Regions from separate parts of the Gordonia otitidis genome, predicted to be linked through region 3. Evidence: predicted binding sites of a transcription regulator. Region 3 holds the regulator's gene; each other region holds the start of a gene.
What was found. Region 3 encodes LexA, which represses DNA repair genes until DNA is damaged. Its sites were predicted from a motif close to CGAACANNTGTTCG; they were not measured.
Positions count from the first base shown of each region.

Region 1: a site for LexA is predicted at 3,339-3,352, ahead of LK459_RS03440 (HNH endonuclease signature motif containing protein). Genes of this name have one in related genera too.
Region 2: a site for LexA is predicted at 2,807-2,820, ahead of LK459_RS07720 (HNH endonuclease signature motif containing protein). Genes of this name have one in related genera too.

Region 1 is NZ_CP085974.1:774,138-779,987, forward strand. It holds gene LK459_RS03430 (universal stress protein) at 1-602, opposite strand, end outside; gene LK459_RS03435 (hypothetical protein) at 821-1,183, shown strand; gene LK459_RS03440 (HNH endonuclease signature motif containing protein) at 1,375-3,195, opposite strand; gene LK459_RS03445 (type B 50S ribosomal protein L31) at 3,451-3,711, opposite strand; gene mrf (ribosome hibernation factor-recruiting GTPase MRF) at 3,708-5,102, opposite strand; gene LK459_RS03455 (IS256 family transposase) at 5,315-5,850, shown strand, end outside.
Region 2 is NZ_CP085974.1:1,672,606-1,678,455, reverse strand. It holds gene LK459_RS07725 (galactan 5-O-arabinofuranosyltransferase) at 1-1,017, opposite strand, end outside; gene LK459_RS07720 (HNH endonuclease signature motif containing protein) at 1,111-2,802, opposite strand; gene LK459_RS07715 (TetR/AcrR family transcriptional regulator) at 3,080-3,634, opposite strand; gene LK459_RS07710 (lysophospholipid acyltransferase family protein) at 3,671-4,363, shown strand; gene LK459_RS07705 (decaprenylphospho-beta-D-erythro-pentofuranosid-2-ulose 2-reductase) at 4,443-5,204, opposite strand; gene LK459_RS07700 (FAD-binding oxidoreductase) at 5,317-5,850, opposite strand, start outside.
Region 3 is NZ_CP085974.1:5,033,880-5,039,729, forward strand. It holds gene hrpA (ATP-dependent RNA helicase HrpA) at 1-418, shown strand, start outside; partial or broken gene nrdR (transcriptional regulator NrdR) at 539-973, opposite strand; gene LK459_RS22775 (LysM peptidoglycan-binding domain-containing protein) at 1,119-1,721, opposite strand; gene lexA (transcriptional repressor LexA) at 2,040-2,687, shown strand; gene ptsP (phosphoenolpyruvate--protein phosphotransferase) at 2,715-4,430, opposite strand; gene LK459_RS22790 (DeoR/GlpR family DNA-binding transcription regulator) at 4,628-5,398, shown strand; gene LK459_RS22795 (1-phosphofructokinase family hexose kinase) at 5,395-5,850, shown strand, end outside.

The sequences.
Region 1 (5,850 bases), 850 kb from region 3:
ACCTCGTCGGGATCGATGCCGTAACCGTGCAGTGCGTCGACGTCGAGCGGGGTCCAGGTGTGTACTGCGACGAGCGGGACGTTACGCAGCGATGCCTGCCGGAACGCCTCCTTCACCGCGGCATCACTCACCGGCGAATCGTCGATACCCACGACGACCGGACCGTCGACGTTGCCCTCGCCGTCGATCACGACGACGCGACCGTGATGGTGCGCTGCGACGGTGATGCTGACGGAGCCGAGGAACAGACCTCTCACGCTGCCGAGCTTCCGCGTGCCGACAACGATCATCGACGCGTCCTTACCGAGTTCGAGGAGCACGCGCGCGGCGTCGCCGTCGACGATGGACGTGTGCACGGTGACGTCGGAGGCAACCTCTTTGGCGACGGACGCGGCACTGTGCACCGCGTCGGTGGCGTCCTGCCGGATCGCATCGATCACGTCCTGCGGGATGATGAGTCCCGGCGCGTAGTCACTGGTGCTCGCGTCGTAGACGCCGACCAGCTTCAGGTCGAGGTGCTCGAGCTGTGCTTCCTTGGCAGCCCACCGAACCGCGGCCGTTGCCGCCTCGGAACCATCAACGCCGACGAGAATCGCGTTCATCTGTACTCCAACTCCTCACAACTGTCTCCGTCACTTATCCTCACCTTCCATCGTGCCCGTCAACCGATGCGAGGGCAATGGAAGAAGGTCCCGATCACGCCGGAGATGCCCGACTCGGCGACGTGCAGATATGACGTGCAGATGTACGGTGGGTGAATCACCGCCTGTACCCCGAACAATCACCCGCACTGCCCGAACCGATTGGCGCTGACCCCACGATGACTGGACCACAAGACAATTCGCCGGACGATCGCCCCGACCATCCGGAGCACGGATCGGTCGGCGGACCGTCCCCGTCCGAGCCGAGTGACTTTCGTCGCGCGGTGACCTCGGTGGTCGTCGTCGTGTTCTTCGCAGTCGCAATCGTGTTGGTCGCAGCGGCGTCGTCCGGTGCACTCCAGACCTTGCTGCTCATTCTCGCGCCGCTCGTGGTGCTGATCGCGGGACTCGTGACAGCGGTACGCACGTACAGGGTCTGGCGCGCGGGCGGCCGCTGGCAGATCTGGCAGGGTGCGATGTGGTTCGAACTCGCCTTCTTCATCATCGTGCTGTTCAGCACCGCGCCCCTGCTGGTGGACTGAGGTACGCATCACCGCGCTGTGATGACACGAATCAGTCAGTGCGAAAACGACTCTCCCGTTTCCACGAGCAGTTCCACGACCAGCGACAGCTGACATCACAATCACTGCTGCCACAACCGCCGGCGCCCCGCCACCTGTTCTGGTGGCGGGTGGTGGGGTGGCCCGTGGCCGGGTCGTGCAGGCAGGGCTGGTCAGGCGGCGTCGGATAGCGGCGGGTCGATGCCGCCGGGTGGTTCTCCGCCGGGTGGATCGTCGCCGGGTGGTGGGTCGGGGTCGAGATCGAGCCGGCGGGGTGGGTTCCAGGTGATGTCGACGCGCCGCTCACCCGTGCGCTCGGGTGTGGTGTCGAGCAGCGCGGTCAGGAGCCGGTGATCGACGATGCTGATCGAGTAGGGCGTCGGCGGGTCGCCGGGAGTGTCACGCGCGTCGCGCTGATCGGCCGACGCGGTCACGTCGCCGCGGTCGACGCCCTCCCGCACAGCACCTGCACCATCTGTGCCTGTGCTTATGCGTGTGTGTCGGCGGCGTCGGTCTGCCAGGTTGGTGATGGTGCCGGTGGTGGCCGACGTTTCGACGCGTGTGGTGGCGAGATAATCACGGAAATCGGCGGCCACATCCGCAGCCCGGTTGACGTGTTCAGGATTCGGCGGCATACCGGGGGCGGCGTTCAACCGCCACGCCACCCGCCCGGTATCGGGGCCGTCGGTGATGATGCGGGTCGTGTACTGGCCGGGCTTGGGTCCGACCCGATTGTTGTGTACATCGCACGCCGGTGCCAACTGGTCGATGTCGGTGCACCCACCAGCAGCCCAGTCCTTGGCGGCGTGGTGCATCGCCACCCGCGACGCCGGCTGAGTACAGCCAGGGGCTGAACACACGCCGCCACCCTCGGCAGCAAACAACGCCAACCGCTGACCTGGCGACGCTAACCGTTTCGACCGCCCCAAATACAAGGGCACGCTGGTGTGCTCGGCGAAGACCGCCAGATACGGTTGCACCCCGCTCGCCGACCGGGCGGCCATTTCGATCAGATCCGGTATTGGCAATAGCGTCCCGGATGCGGTCTGTGCCACCCCGGCCTGTGCCTCCAACTCGGCCAGCGTGGTTTTCACGATCACCTGGATCGGCAACCCGCGGTGGGTGCCGCCGAGCATGCCCGACTCCACCACCCGCGCCAGCAACGCGGAAAACGCATCATGGTTGCGTTGGGCTTGCGACCGGTTGTCCCGGCTGGCTGCCTCGGCGACCTGTTCGGCAGTCGCGGCCGTGACCGGCCCGACAGGCGAGTCGGCGTCGTCGGGATTGTTCATGCCGGGTTTCGCCCAGGCGTCCAACACCACATCCAGGCGGGCGCGGGTCGCCGGATCAAGATCGGCAGTCAACCGCGACATCAGATCCGCACCCTGCCGGTTCACCCACAACCGGCGACGTCGTTTGCGGTCGGTGTCGTCGGTGACCGCGCCGTCGGGATCGAGATGTGCCATCAATCGAGTGCCGAGATTGGTGATTTCTTTCGGCGTGAACTGCACCCCATAACCAGCCATCTGCGCTTCCGCTGCGACACGCACGTCGGCCGGGATCTGATGCGGGATCTGATCGAGTACTTCGAGCACTGCCCGTGCGCGAGCGGGTGCAATCAGCCCCTGCCCCCAGTGACGCGCCAACGTCGGACACTGCGGATCGCCTTTCTCACCCACGATGGATGTGAACGAGCCGGTTGCTGCGATGAGTCGATGTCGGGCCGCCGGGTCGCCGACACCCAGCCGGTGGGCGAGAAAGTCCCGCACATCGCGGTACCCCAACGCGTGTGGCAGATTGCGATCCGACGCCTCCACCACCAGCCGATCAGTCACCGCTGCCGCAGTCCGCCGCGCCAAACGCTCCGCCACCGCGGCCGCCTCCACCACACCCGCATCCGAAAGCTGCGACACATCACAGCCGGCCAACTCATCAATCACCGACGCCAACCGCGACAACACACCCGCCACCCGAGCATCCGCCGACCCCACCACCGCAGAACCCAACCCAGCAGCATCCAACAACGAAGGCGCACAACCACTCTGGACATCACCCTGGTGGCCGTCCGCGTCGTCATGGCCAGCACTCACGCGTCCTCACCCCCAAGACCTTCCGCTGTTGCGTCGAATCGATCGTTCGAATATGTGTTCTACACTACCCGACGAATCGGACACTGTCGACCGCTCGCGAGAACTCTCGCGATGACCTACAAGGATGCTCTCAGAAGTCAGTTACGTTGTCCGGCAGCACTATCCGCGGTAACTCCCATGCCCCGCGTACTTACGACGAAAGCGTTCAACCCGCCCTTCGGTGTCGACGACGCGGGCAGTGCCGGTCCACAGCGGGTGTGAATCGCTCGTGATGTCGACGATGATCAACGGATAGCGCAGGCCGTCAGTCCATTCCACGGTCTGCGCCGACGTCGCGGTCGATCGCGAGAAGAACTGCGTACCCGTCGAGGCGTCGCGAAAGACAACGGCGTGATAGTCGGGATGAATGCCTGGTTTCATGAGTGGTCCTCTTTCTCGGAGTCGGTGTCATTTCCGTCGTGCGCGGTGCCGTCGGAGTCGAGCCGGTCGGCGATCGACAGCAGCCCGGGTTCGGGCAGCACGCTGTCCGCACAGGGATCCTCGTGCCAGGTCCCGAACGGGTCGGCATAGGAGTTCCAGGCGCTCAGACCCGCCGACATCTCGGCGTCGGTGAGCGTGGCGGCGGTCAGCACCTGCACGATCTCGGTGACGTCCGCGCGGTGCGCGAGAATCGTCAACGCGCTGTGCCGATCGCCGAATCGTTCATCCCACCTCATCGCTGCGTGGGCGAGGCGCTCCGGATCGACTTCGGCGCGCTCGTCGGCCGACATCGCCGCAAGCCACCGCCCCGCCTCCTCGACATGCAGTGCCCCGCCCGCGGATTCCAGCCAGAACACCTCGTCGGACCGGCTGGCCAACCAGAGGCGACCGCGTGAACAGATCACGCCTTCGAGCAGGTGATCGAGCGCGTCGTGCAGACGTGTGGGATGGAACGGTCGATCGCTTTCGAACAACGCGAGCGTCACACCGCATTCGGTGGTCAACGGCGGTGCGCCACGCAGCAGTGGATCGTGTGGTCCGAAGACCGCTCCCCGACGGGCGCTCGAACCGATCGCCCTCAGCAACTGCATCACGACAGTCGGCCTGATCGGTCGCTGGGGTAGTTCCATCACGATCGGCGCGCCAGGTGCGAGACGACGCAGCACCTCCATCAATCGCGCCGACGACCACGCATCGCGAAACATCGGATCGGCGCCCGCGAGTACCAGCGCGTCCGCGAACGCGACCTGCCCGACCGCCACCTGGGCAAGCGTCCGCTCGTCGTCGACGTCGGCAACCCCCGCCTCCCCGAGTGTGACGTCGCCACTCGCAGCATCGAGCCAGTCCGACTCCGAGACGCATGCGATCGTCGCGTCCACGACCACGTCATCGCCTGCCGGAGCGTCGAGAAAGCCCGGCATGTCGGAGCAGACGACATGCTCGATCGACCAGCACAGTGCCTCCGGCTCGATGAGCGGATCGAGCTGCAGCACAATGCGTTCGACCGTCGTCCGTTGATGCAGGCGCCGCAGCAGCGGAAGAAGATCGATACGCAGCGTGCACGAGACGCAGCCGTGCTCCAGCGAGATCTCACGGATGTCACAGTGCTCGACGCCGTCGAAGTCGATCGAGCGCATCGTGCGCAACACCCGTCCGCTCGGCAGGGACGACAGATCGTGGTGGACCAGTGTGGTGCCTGCCATCGCGAGCGCATCGGTGGTCCGTGCCACCACATCCCTGTCGAGTCCAGTGACCAGCGTCAGCGGCGTACGCGGTCTCGACGGCGCCTGTTCGCGGCGTCGACCACCAGTTGAATCGGCGTGCACGATCATCTCCTCACCGACTTGATTGTTGGCAATGATTTCCATTTAGCGTCAGGTCACGATAGCGTGGAATACCGCACTAATGCCAATCGTTCCCAACAAGGAGGTTGTGTCGTGGCCGCACGATGTCAGGTCACCGGGAGAGCACCGGGATTCGGCAAGCAGGTGGGGGTGTCAGATGGTCTGTGTAAGTCCAGTGCTCATTAGTGAGAGGAAGATTTATGAGCATGGCGTTAGACGACAAGCAGCAGGACAACGACGACCACCCGCAGCTGCCTGAGCTCGCAGAGCCGCGTTCGACTGCGGAGGTGGCCGAAGCGTTGCAGGCCTCGGGCATGGTCGATGAGTTGTTGGCCCAGATCGATTCGGGTCAGGTGCAGGTCACCGGGGACGGTGGCTTGATTCCGGGCTTGATCAAACTCGCCCTCGAACGCGGTTTGAAGGCCGAGCTGACCGATCACCTCGGCTACGAGAAGGGCGACCCGGCAGGCCGGGAACTGCCCAACGCCCGCAACGGATCAACCCCGAAAACGGTGGCGTCTGAGGCGGGGCCGGTCGAGCTGAAGGTCCCTCGTGACCGTGACGGCACCTTCACCCCACGTCTGGTGCCGAAGGGATCGCGTCGGCTCGGCGGCCTCGATGACATCATCATCTCGCTGTACGCCGGAGGCATGACGTTACGCGACATCCAACATCATCTGGCCGCCACGGTGGGCACCGATCTGTCGCATGAGACGATCTCCAAGATCTGCGACGA
Region 2 (5,850 bases), 1.7 Mb from region 3:
CACGACGAGGCGCCCGAGGATTGCCAGCGTCGTGCGGCGTCGGGTGTTCGACACGACGTCGCGAGGCAGTGCCTTGTTCGACGCTCCAACCCAACCCTGCACGATCAACGCCACTGCCATGAGGATCGCAACACCCGCGAACAAGCCGGTGTACAGCGTGTAGAACGTGGCACTCAGCCCGAGGAAGAGGCCGGTGGCGATGACGGCTGCCCAGCTGGTGCCTCCTCGCAGATCCGACGTCGGGCCGTCGGCGTGGCGCGAACGTCCGCGCAGGCCATAGAGCATCGGGATCAGCATCGGGACGCCGATCAGGATGAGAACGGCTGCGTAGGGTTCGGGTCCGGCATACATCAGGGTCACGATGGTGACGGCGAGTGCCGCCGCAATGCCCCTGTCGGTGCGCACCATCCGAGCCCACAGGACCACTCCGACCGCGGCAGCCACGGCCATGGACAGGATCGCCCATGGCTTGAACGCCTCCCAGCCAGGCATCCCCATCAGTGACGCATAGCGACCGCCACCCCAGAACCATCCGGCCGGGTAGTAGGGCGCGAGGTGCAGATAGGTCATGTCCGCCAGACGCGGACTGCTGGTCAGTCGGGTGAGGTACTCGGTGCGAAACTGCTGGTCGGCGGACAATCCGAAGAGATAGAGGCGGGTGGCGCCCAGCGGCATGCCGAGGGTGACGGTCACGAGGCCGGAGATCCCGACGGTCGACAGCAGCGTCACCACCCACCGTGGCCTGCCGTAGCGATACAACAGTGCCGCAACCACCAGAATGACGACAGCCACCACCTGGCCCGTCGTCGTCAGCGCGCGGGTGACATTCGAGGAGTTGAACGCAGGCCACTGCACCGAATCGATGGCCTTGAGGCCGACGAAGGCGACGATCGCGGCGACGATCACCGCGAACACGAGGTCGATCAGGGTGCGGACGTGCCGGCTCACCCGACGCTGCGGAGTCCCGGAGACCTGTGGACCGGAGTCGTCGATGGCCGGGCTCTGCGTTGACGTCACGCGTCTATTTCTAGCAGGGGTCCCGATATGCGTCGGGCACGACGGCCAGCCCCCGAGACCAAGTCTGGGGGCAGGCGTCCTGGTGTGGCAGGTTCAGTAAGGCGGGTCGCCGGTGAAGTGGTCGTTGGCGAGGAGCCTGGCGTGGGTGTCGGCGCGTGCTTGGTCGATGCGTGCGGTGTGGGCGGTCGCGAGTCGTCGCGGTACGCGTGTGTCTGGTGGACGGTCGGGTTCGCCGATGGCGGGGAAGAGGTCGCGGCCACTGTAGGCGTTGCCGAGGAAGTGATAGCCGTCGGGGGAGACGAACACGGCGCGTCCCATGGGTGTCTGATGATCGCGCCACCCGACGGCGAAAGTCTTGTGGCGGTGATGGAAGCGGCACAGCGGCCGCAGGTTCCGACGTACCGTCAGGCCACCGGACGCTGGCCGGGCGTGGTTGAACGGTTTCCGGTGGTCGATGTCGGCCGAGAAGACCTTGTTGGTGCAGCCCGGGAACGCGCAGCACAACTCACTGGCCTTGACCAGCGCGGCGAGCTTCTTGGGGATGGGGTAGCGCAGGGCTGCGCGGGCGGAGTTCTCGTGGTCGGGGTGGATGTAGTTACGCCGGGCTTCGGCGAGGAGCGTGCGGGCGGTGTCGGCGTCGATGAGTCCGTGGCCGTCGAGGAAGGCGGGGTCGTTGTCGTGGCCGAGCACCGTCGACAGGTTGATCACGATGTGGAACAACGGTCTCGGCGCGAGTGCAGAACGGTCCGACGGCGCTGGGACAGCGCTGTCGCGCTCATCGGGGATGGTCACGCCGGTGACGTCGTGCGCCGCGTCGTCGGCCGAACCGGTGTCGGTCTCCGCGTGGGGGCGAATGAGCGCGCTGCGGCAGTCGGGGCAGTCGCAGGGCAGGGTGGGTAGTGCCTGGGCGAGTGCGGTCAGCGCGTCGGCGCGTTGTTGGGCGCGGGTGCGGGGGTCGTCGAGATGTATGTCGGCGATCATCGCTTCTAGGCGAGCGTCGAGGATGGCTGCCGCGGTGGCCGGTAGTTGACCGTCGATTCGTGATTGACCGGGTTCGTCGCGGTGGGGTCGGATTCTGAGGTAGCGGCGGCTGGTGGCAGTGGCACGACGCCGCGCTGCGCCGTCGGGATCGACGCGCTCGACGATGGCGTCGACCATGGCGCGAAACCTGGTCATCGACATGGGTTCTCGCGCTGCGATCGCTGTGGCGAGGGCGGTGTCGACGGGATCGAGGTGGGAGTCGTCGACGTTGTCGGTGCGGGCGACGATCTCCTGGAAGCGGGGGAGGTCGATGCGCCCGGTGGCGAGCAGTTGTGCGGTCTTGGGTACCCGGTAGCGCAGGGCGGCGCCGGTTTCGATCATCTTCTTGGCCTGGGCGGGAGTCAGGCACAGGGTGGCGCCGAGTTCGGCGATCGATGTGGTCAGACCGTCGGGTCCGAATCGCGCCAGCGGGTTCTGGCCTTTGCGGGTCAGGAGAGCGGCGAGTTGTTCGGGGTCGGTGCAGCCTTCGGGGATGGTGACCTCACCGGAACCGATTTCGGTGTCGATGCGATGGAGGTAGTCGGCTTCGCGCTCCTCGTACAGGAGAATCGCCGCCTGCAGCATGCGGTAGTCGGCGCAGGCCTTGAGGGCGTTGGTCTGGAACAGCACCTCGACGAGTTCGCGGGAGTAGAGACGCTCGTCGTCTGTTAACTGCGCCAACAGAGTCTCGACGCCGGTGTGCTCTAGCGACCGCGCTAATGCGGCGTCGTGAGGCCCGGAATCGGCGGGCTCGTCTGGTGCCATAACCAGAACATACATTCGAGGTCTGACAATTCTGCCCCGTCACGAATCCGGCGTGGTCGTCGGGAGTGGACTCCTCCCGCAGCCCAGATGCCCAAGAGACCAGTCATAACCTCGGCAACGACCTGAGAATCGTCCGATCCGCAGTCGACGGCGACTTCACCATCCTCGTCATGCCCTGTCGGGCCTACGCGTCTCATCAGGCCGCGTAGCCATCCCTTTACCGGGCTGGGTGCCTGCGACTCATTGACGTGTGTGCACGATGTGACGAAGTCTGGTGTCAGAGCCAGCCGCCGCTGCTGTGCACGGCGCGTCGGATCATGTCGACGACGTCGACTCCCGGAATCGTCAATTCAAGTGCGCCGGTCGAAAACAGGACTGCGAGGCCGTGTATCGCGACCCAGATAGAGGCGGCAGCCGCTTCCGGTTCGGTTGTGCCACCCGACTTCTCGACGATCGACACGAGCCAGGCGAAGATCGGGCGCGACGAACTCCGTAGGTCTGCCCCCGAGTCCTCGAGTAGGTCATGGCGGAAGATCAGTGTGAACATCGCGGGTCGACGTCGCGCAAAATCGACGTAGGCGCGTCCGATCTCCACCAGATCGTGGTCGGAAGCTCGGGCTGCCGACTCCAGCGCGTCGGCCAAGTCCTGTAGGCCCACTTCGGCTATCGCGGCCAGGAGCAGGCGATGCGTCGGAAACCACCGTCGCGGCGCGCCATGCGAGACGCCGGCGCGTCTGGCGATTGAGCGCAATCCGACGTCGGGCGAACCGGTTTCCTCGAGTAGCTCGACTCCCGCGCGCACGAGCGCGGCTCTGGTGTTTTCGACCGTCACGTAGACAGTGTCTCCCAACTGGTGTAGACACTGTCTATGCGCTTGTCGACTCCCGTCGTGTACCGCGTGTGCCGACATCTTGTGATCGGGCCCGTGTTGTACGTTCTCGGCCGGCCTGAAGTGACAGGACGCCAGTACATACCCCGGCGCGGTCCGGTGATCCTTGCTGCCAACCACCTGGCAGTCCTGGATTCGTTCTATCTGACGCTCGCCGCACGGCGACATGTTGCGTTTCTCGCTAAGCGCGAATACTTCGACAGGTCAGGTGTTTTCGGATGGATGCAACGCGTGTTCTTCAGTGCCGTCGGGCAGATAAGCGTTGACCGTCGAGGCGGAAACGCGTCGTCGTTGGCATTGGAGGCTGCCAGATCGATTCTGGCTTACGGTGGCGCGTGGGGAATCCACCCCGAAGGCACACGATCCCCTGACGGTCGGCTCTACCGTGGCCGGACGGGGGCTGTTCGAGTCGCTATGGACACGGGCGCACCATTGATACCCGTCGCGATCACGGGTACCAGACCCGGGAGTCGGCCATGGTGGAGGAGAAGGGTACGCATCGAGATCCTCGAACCGATGGAACTAGACGACTACCGTGCCGACGGGGCACTCGGCGTCAGAGCGGCGACCGACGACTTGATGCGGACAATTGCGACCAGAACCGGGCAGCCGCTTGTCAATTCCTATGCGCGCCAATGGGGCTTGCACGGCGAGCGCTCCGACGCCGCGTGATTGCCACCCCCAAACAACTCCGTCCCGCTCGCCGAGTCGGCTGAGCGGGACGGAATGGTGAGGATGACGCGGCGTCGAATTACACCGGCAGCTTGCGGAACACCTTGCGTGGGATGTGGCGGAGCACGGTCATGATGAAGCGGAAAGTGCCCGGCACCCAGATGATTTCCTTGTTCTCGTCGACGGCCTTGATGACGGCCTTGGCGACGACGTCCTTGTTGACGGTCAGGGGCGCTTCCTTGACGTTCGCCGACAGTCGGGTGCGCACCTGGCCGGGACGGACGACCAGGACGTGCACGCCGTCATCGGCCAGTGCTTCGCCGAGACCGAGGTAGAAGCCGTCGAGTCCTGCTTTCGACGATCCGTACACGAAATTGCTGCGTCGAACGCGCTCGCCCGCAACCGAACTCATCGCAACGATCTGTGCCCGGCCCTGATGCTTGAGCTTCTGGCCCAGCAGTACACCGACGCTGACCGCTGCGGTGTAGTTGATGGTGACCTCGGTGACTGCTTTCTGCTGGTCCTGCCAGACCTGCTCGTCGTCGAACTGCACGCCCGCGGCGACGATCGACAGGTCCACATCGCCTCCGGCGAAAGCCTTTTCGATGGTCTCGGGATGCGTCTCGGGCTTCGTGGCGTCGTAGTCGATGAGTTCGACGGAGGTCGCACCCGCCTTGCGCATGGTGTCGGCTGCGGCGTCGGCGGTCGGATCACCCGGTACGACGGCGAGGATCACCCGCGCCGGGCCGCGCTGCAAGAACTCGGACGCGATGGCGAGCCCGATCTCGGAGCTGCCACCGAGGATCAGGATCGATTGCGGCGCATCGACGGCGTTGAACATGGGTGGTGTCTCCTCGGATGGGTCAGAAGTTGGTGGTGGTCTGGACGTAGGACCGGCACCGTGCTCTGCGCTGCACTACGATTCGGCTGCAACGGAGCTCGGCCCGAGCTGGTCAGTTCAGTTCGAGTCTGCGGCCCATGTCGGACAAGAACACGCCCGTCGGATCGATTTCACGACGCTTGGCGATCCACCTGTCGATCTGCGGGTACATCTTGTGGAAATGCTCGGCCGATGTCCGCGAATCCTTCGCGGTGTAGAGCCGTCCACCGATCTCCATGACCCGGCGATCCATGTCGTTGAGGAACTCCGCGAGCCCCGCGCGCAGCGGGAAGTCGAGGCAGACGTTCCAGCCCTCGAACGGAAACGACAGCGGCGCTTTGGGGTTGCCCTTGCCGAACAGCTTGATCACGTTGAGGAAGCTGATGTGACCCGACGCTTGGATGTCGGTGATGATCTTCTTGAACTCGTCCTCGTTGCCCTTCGGCACGATGAACTGATACTGGGTGAAACCGCCGCCCTTGCCGTATGCGGTGGGGCGTCCGTACGCGTTGTTCCAGTTCCCGATCAGGTCCAACGGGTGGTAGAACTGCGGCAGGCTCTCGATGATGCCGCGCTTGTTCGATCCGGCCCGGTAGTAGAGCTCGCC
Region 3 (5,850 bases):
TGCAGTCTTCCGTGAAATAGCACCGCTGCGCGCTGAGATCGACCGGCACTCAGGCCGGGTCGCGGCAGATGACGTCGCCGAACAGTTGGCCGACCTCGTCTTCGATGGATTCGTCCTCGCCACAGGCCGTGAACACCTTCAACACGTGCCGCGGTATCTGAGGGGTGCACGCCAGCGACTGGAGCAACTTCCCGCTGCCGCGGCGCGTGATCGGGACGGACTGGCCACCATCGACCGTGTCACGGAACGGTGGAACCAACGCCTCGCCCAACTTCCCGAGGCCAGGCGCGATGTGGTGAACGAGGAAGCACACTGGCTCGTCGAGGAACTCCGGGTGAGTCTCTTCGCCCAGAAACTGGGCACCGCATACCCGATTTCGGAGAAGCGAGCTCTACGAGCTCTGGACCGCCTCAGCTGACACCGCGGCCGGGGAGGTCGCCGCGTTCGAATCGTCGGGAGTGGCACCAGCGTGGTCGGCGTCGGGGCCACCCGGTGCGGCATCGTCGTCCGCGGTGTTTCGCGACCCGGTGAGAGTGCCCTGCAGGTCGTCGATCTCGCGCTGGAAGTCGTCAAGCGAGTCGAAGGAACGGTAGACCGACGCGAAACGCAGATACGCCACCTCGTCGAGGTCGCGAAGGGGTCGGAGGATGGCCAAACCGACCTCGTTGCTGGGTATCTCGGCGGAACCGGACGCCCGTACCGCATCTTCGACCTGCTGGGCCAGTTGCGCCAGGTCGTCTTCGTTCACGTGTCGTCCCTGACAGGCGCGGCGGACTCCGCGCATCACCTTTTCCCTGCTGAACGGCTCCGTGACCCCGTTTCGTTTCACCACGGCGAGCACCGCACTCTCCACAGTGGAGAACCGGCGACCACATTCACTGCAGGCGCGGCGGCGTCGGATCGCCTGTCCCTCGTCGGCGACACGCGAATCGACGACCTTGGTGTCTTCGTTCTTGCAAAACGGGCAGCGCATGTAGTCCTCGTGCAAATCTCGGGACGCATCGGCTCCGCAGGTCTCGACCCGGTCGATCGTCAGACGACCGACGGGCTCGAGACCGAGGCGGTGACCGTGTCGGTTTCCGACTGGACCCTGTGGCATCGAGAATACCGCCCTGTTCTCAGCGATAGGTCGGCGTGAGCAGGGGTTGCCCCACGCGCAGGCCACTCGACGGCAGATCATTGAGATCGACGATCTCGTCGATCACAGTCTGGCGAGGTACATCGGGTGCGACCCGCTGCGCGATCGAACTCAGCGAATCGCCCGCACGCACGTGCACGACCTGCGTCGACGTCGCTGTCGGCGTGGTGGCGCGCTGGTAGTCGGCACCGACGACACCGACGACCCAGACGGTCAGTGCGAGTCCGACGCCTGCGAGCACCGCCAACAGCGTCGCCCGCCGACGACGAGCGGCGGTCAACTCGCCGACTCCGCCGGCACAGCGAGTGCCGACCGGGCGTGCGGTCACCGCTGCCTGCGCAGGACGATTCCGAGGCGCAACGCCCGCGTGGGAGTTTCGGCCCGTCCCCCGCGCCGCACGGTCGGTGGTCACACCATGGCCCGTCGACACTCGTCGAGGCGCGGCACGACGCGCGGACGTCCGCACGGGCGTCGGCGCGAACGCGGACGTGGCCCTGGCCGTGGTCGGGGCCGGCGGGGTTGTCAGGGGGGTCTGCAGAGAGGACTCCGGGCGGGCGTCCAGGGGGCTCAACAGGGTGGTCATCGCTACCTCCAGTGCTCGATCATGCGTTCGATGAACGGATGTTCGAGTTCTATCACGGGGGTCTGACAAAGTCGTGCGACACGTCGAACAAATGTTTGATGTTGTCGGAGGCCTCGGATAGTCTCGGCGCCAGATGATGCACCGCGGACCGGTCTCGACACGACCGAGCCGATTCCCGAGCAGCGGTACCCCGACCACAGCACACATCCGGAAAGGACGGATTCGATGACAGAGAAGTCACGGCGCGGCCCGTCGGCGCCGAAAGGCAGCGGTCGCGGCGTCGCCGCCAAGAAGAGTGGGGGTGATGCCGAACCGCAGATCGATCCGGCTGCCGCCGAGGCATCACTGACGGATCGGCAACGCGGCGTTCTCGACGTGATCCGCAAGTCGGTGCGCGAACGCGGCTATCCGCCCAGCATTCGTGAGATCGGCGATGCCGTCGGCCTCACGTCGACCTCCTCGGTCGCCCACCAGCTGCGCACGCTCGAACGCAAGGGTCTCCTCAAGCGTGATGCCAACCGCCCCCGTGCGGTGAACGTCTCCGAGGCTCCTGACGCGATGCACTCGGACGCGGTCAACGGAGATCTCCCCACGCCCACCTTCGTTCCGGTTCTCGGACGGATCGCGGCCGGCGGGCCGATCCTCGCGGAGGAAGCGGTCGAAGATGTGTTCCCGCTGCCGCGCGAACTCGTCGGCGAGGGCTCACTGTTCCTGCTCCGGGTGGTCGGCGAATCGATGATCGATGCCGCCATCTGCGACGGGGACTGGGTGGTGGTTCGTCAGCAGAACGTCGCCGACAACGGCGACATCGTCGCGGCGATGATCGACGGCGAGGCGACAGTGAAGACCTTCAAGCGCAAGGACGGACACGTGTGGCTGATGCCGCACAATCCGCTCTTCGATCCGATCCCCGGCGACGACGCCGCCATCCTCGGCAAGGTCGTGACGGTGATGCGACGGGTCTGACGCCCGTCGATCATCGCGTGCCGCTCCTCAGTCGTCGAGGTGCTCGGCGGCCGCGCGGCGGGCGAGAGCCGGGCTCGTGGTCTGGAGTACTGCAGCGGCCGCTGCCCGACACTGGTCGAGTGTCACCGTCGACAGCTTTGCTCCCACCGCGGGCGTTGCGGCCGGAGCAGCCGACAACGAGGTGACACCGAGTCCGACGAGCACACACGCCAACGCCGGATCGGCCGCTGCCTCACCGCAGACTCCCACAGGCTTGTTCAGCTCTGCCCCGGCATCAGCGACCTGCGCGATCAACGCGAGCACGGCGGGTTGCCACGGATCGGTCAGTTCGGCCAGTTCCGCGGACATGCGGTCGGCGGCCATCGTGTACTGCGTCAGGTCGTTGGTTCCGATCGACACGAAGTCGACCTCGGCCAGGATCGCCCGAGCGAGGATCGCCGCTGCGGGGATCTCGATCATCACGCCGGCAGTCAGACCACGTTCGCGCACCATGCCCGCGAACTGTGCAGCCTCCGCGGCGGTGGCGATCATGGGCGCCATCACCCAGGGCCGCGACCCCGTTTCGGTCGCGGCGCGTGCAATCGCATCGAGCTGTCCGCGCACGATCTCGGGGTGATCCGCGGCGATCCGGTTGCCCCGCACCCCGAGCGCTGGATTCGCCTCGTCGGGGTGCTCGATGAACGCCAACGGTTTGTCCGAACCCGCATCCAGCGTCCTGATGACGACCTTCTGGCCATCGAACGCATCGAGCACGTCGCGATAGAGTCGCGTCTGCTCGTCGACGCTCGGCTCGTCGCCCCGGTCGAGAAACGCCAACTCGGTGCGGAACAACCCGATCCCCTCGACCGGCGCATCTGCAGCGCTTCGCGCCGACGCGCCGTCGGCGACATTCGCAAGGATCGCCACGTCGACGCCGTCGGCGGTCCGCCCGGGTCCACTCCACGCGGCGACCAGCGCAGCCTCTGCAGCGCCACGCTCGACGAGTTCCCGAGCCGAGGCGGGATCGGGTTCGACGACAACCGAGCCCGCTGCGCCGTCGATCAACACCTCTGTACCGGAGGTGATCTCACCGAGTCCGGCCACGGCGACCACGCACGGGATACCCAGTTGCCTCGCGATGATCGCCGTATGGCTCGTCGGCCCGCCCAGCCGTGTGACGAGGCCGACGATGACCGTCGGGTCGAGGCCCGCGGTGTCGGCGGGAGCGAGATCGTCGGCGAGCAGGACCGATGGTTGCGTGGGGGTCGGGATTCCCGGCTCGGGCTCGCCGAGGAGTTCAGCGACGACGCGATCTCGCACATCGTTGAGGTCGGTGATGCGTTCGGCCATCAGCCCACCGAGTTTGGCGAACATCTCGGCGAAGGTCTGCGTCGCGGCGACGACTGCCGCGGGCGCCGGTGTACCGGCGGCGACGAGCTTGTTGGCCGCGCCTATCCACCCCCTGTCCTCGGCCAGACCAGCGGTCGCATTCAGCACCTCTGCCGCGGCGCCCGACGCGTGCGACGCGCGGTTGCGCAGTCGGCCCGCCACCGTTGCGGCGGCGGCCGCCAGCCTGTCGGCCTCGGCGCCGAGGTCGTCGTCGGCGAGACTTCGGTCGGCCCCGAGTAGCCGATCGTCGTGTTCGACGCGGCCACCTGGCCACAGCGCGGGGCCGTAGGCGTATCCCGCGACGACGGGGGTTCCCGTCAGTTCTCCCTGTCCATTCATTGAGACCCGATCGTCCGATACCAAGTGATTCTCCATGTGTGACTACCGCCTTCCGGGTCCATCTGCCGGGTGAGTGGTGCTCACTGCCGACATGTTCTGTGATCAAAGTTACTCCGAACGCTTGACTTGTCAACACAGTCGGGCGTAAAACCAGATATATCAACATTCAAAACAACAGAAACTCACAGCCGGGCTTCCGACGTGAGAGCCACACCACAGATCGGAGACGACAGGTGTACGCCGAAGAGCGACAGCGGGCAATAGCGGATCAGGTGCGCACGCACGGCCGCGCCTCCGTGACCGCGTTGGCCGACAGGTTCGAGGTGACCAGCGAGACGGTGCGTCGCGATCTGGCCGTCCTCGAACGCGCCGGCAGCCTGCAGCGCGTCCACGGGGGTGCGGTCAAGGCAGGAGCGGTCGAGGTTCTCGATGAGCTGGGGCTCGACCAACGCGAGTCCGCCCATACCGAGGAGAAGGCGTCGATAGCGCGCGCTGCCATAAGATTCCTGCCCTCCGACGGAGGATCGGTGATCTTCGACGCGGGCACCACCACGTACCAGGCTGCGAAACTCCTACCCGCAGACCGCAGACTGACGGTGATCTCCACCAGCCTGCAGCTCGGACAGGCGCTCACAGCGCACGAGCGGGCCACGCTGCTCATGGTCGGCGGTCGGGTTCGCGGGCTCACCCAGGCCGCGGTCGGCGCCGACACCGTCGCCGCACTGAGCCGGATGCGGGCATCGGTGGCCTTCGTCGGCACGAACGGGATCAGCGAGGCCCACGGACTGTCGACCCCCGATGTCGAGGAGGCCGCGGTCAAGTCGGCCATCATCGCCGCAGCACAACGCGTCGTCGTGCTCGCCGACTCGTCGAAGATGAACCGGGACGACTTCAGCTCCTTCGCGTCACTCGACGACGTCGACGTGCTGATCACCGACGACGGCATCGATCCGGAGTTCTCCGCAGCGCTCTCGGCACGCGGCATCGAGGTCGTGATCGCATGATCCTCACGGTCACAGCCAATCCCAGTCTCGATCGAACGCTGGAGATCTCCGGCCCGTTGCTACGGGGTGAGGTCCAGCGCAGCGTGAGCGCACGGGCGGAGCCGGGCGGCAAAGGGGTCAATGTCTCCCGTGTGGTGGCGGGCTCGGGCATCGCGACCGTGGCGGTACTGCCCGCCCATGCGGGCGATCCACTGCTCAGCGCTCTCGATGCCGTCGCTCTGCCCTACCGCACGATCGACATCGACGGCGACGTGCGCAACAACGTCACAGTGGCCGAGGCCGACGGGACGACGACGAAGATCAATGCGCCCGGCAACGCGCTCGGGCCCGCAGAACTCAACGAACTCACAGCACTCGTCCTCGCCTGCGCGGCCGATGCGTCGTGGATCGCGCTGTGCGGCTCGCTTCCGCCGGGGGTTCCCGACGACTGGTATCGCACCATCGCCGATCGC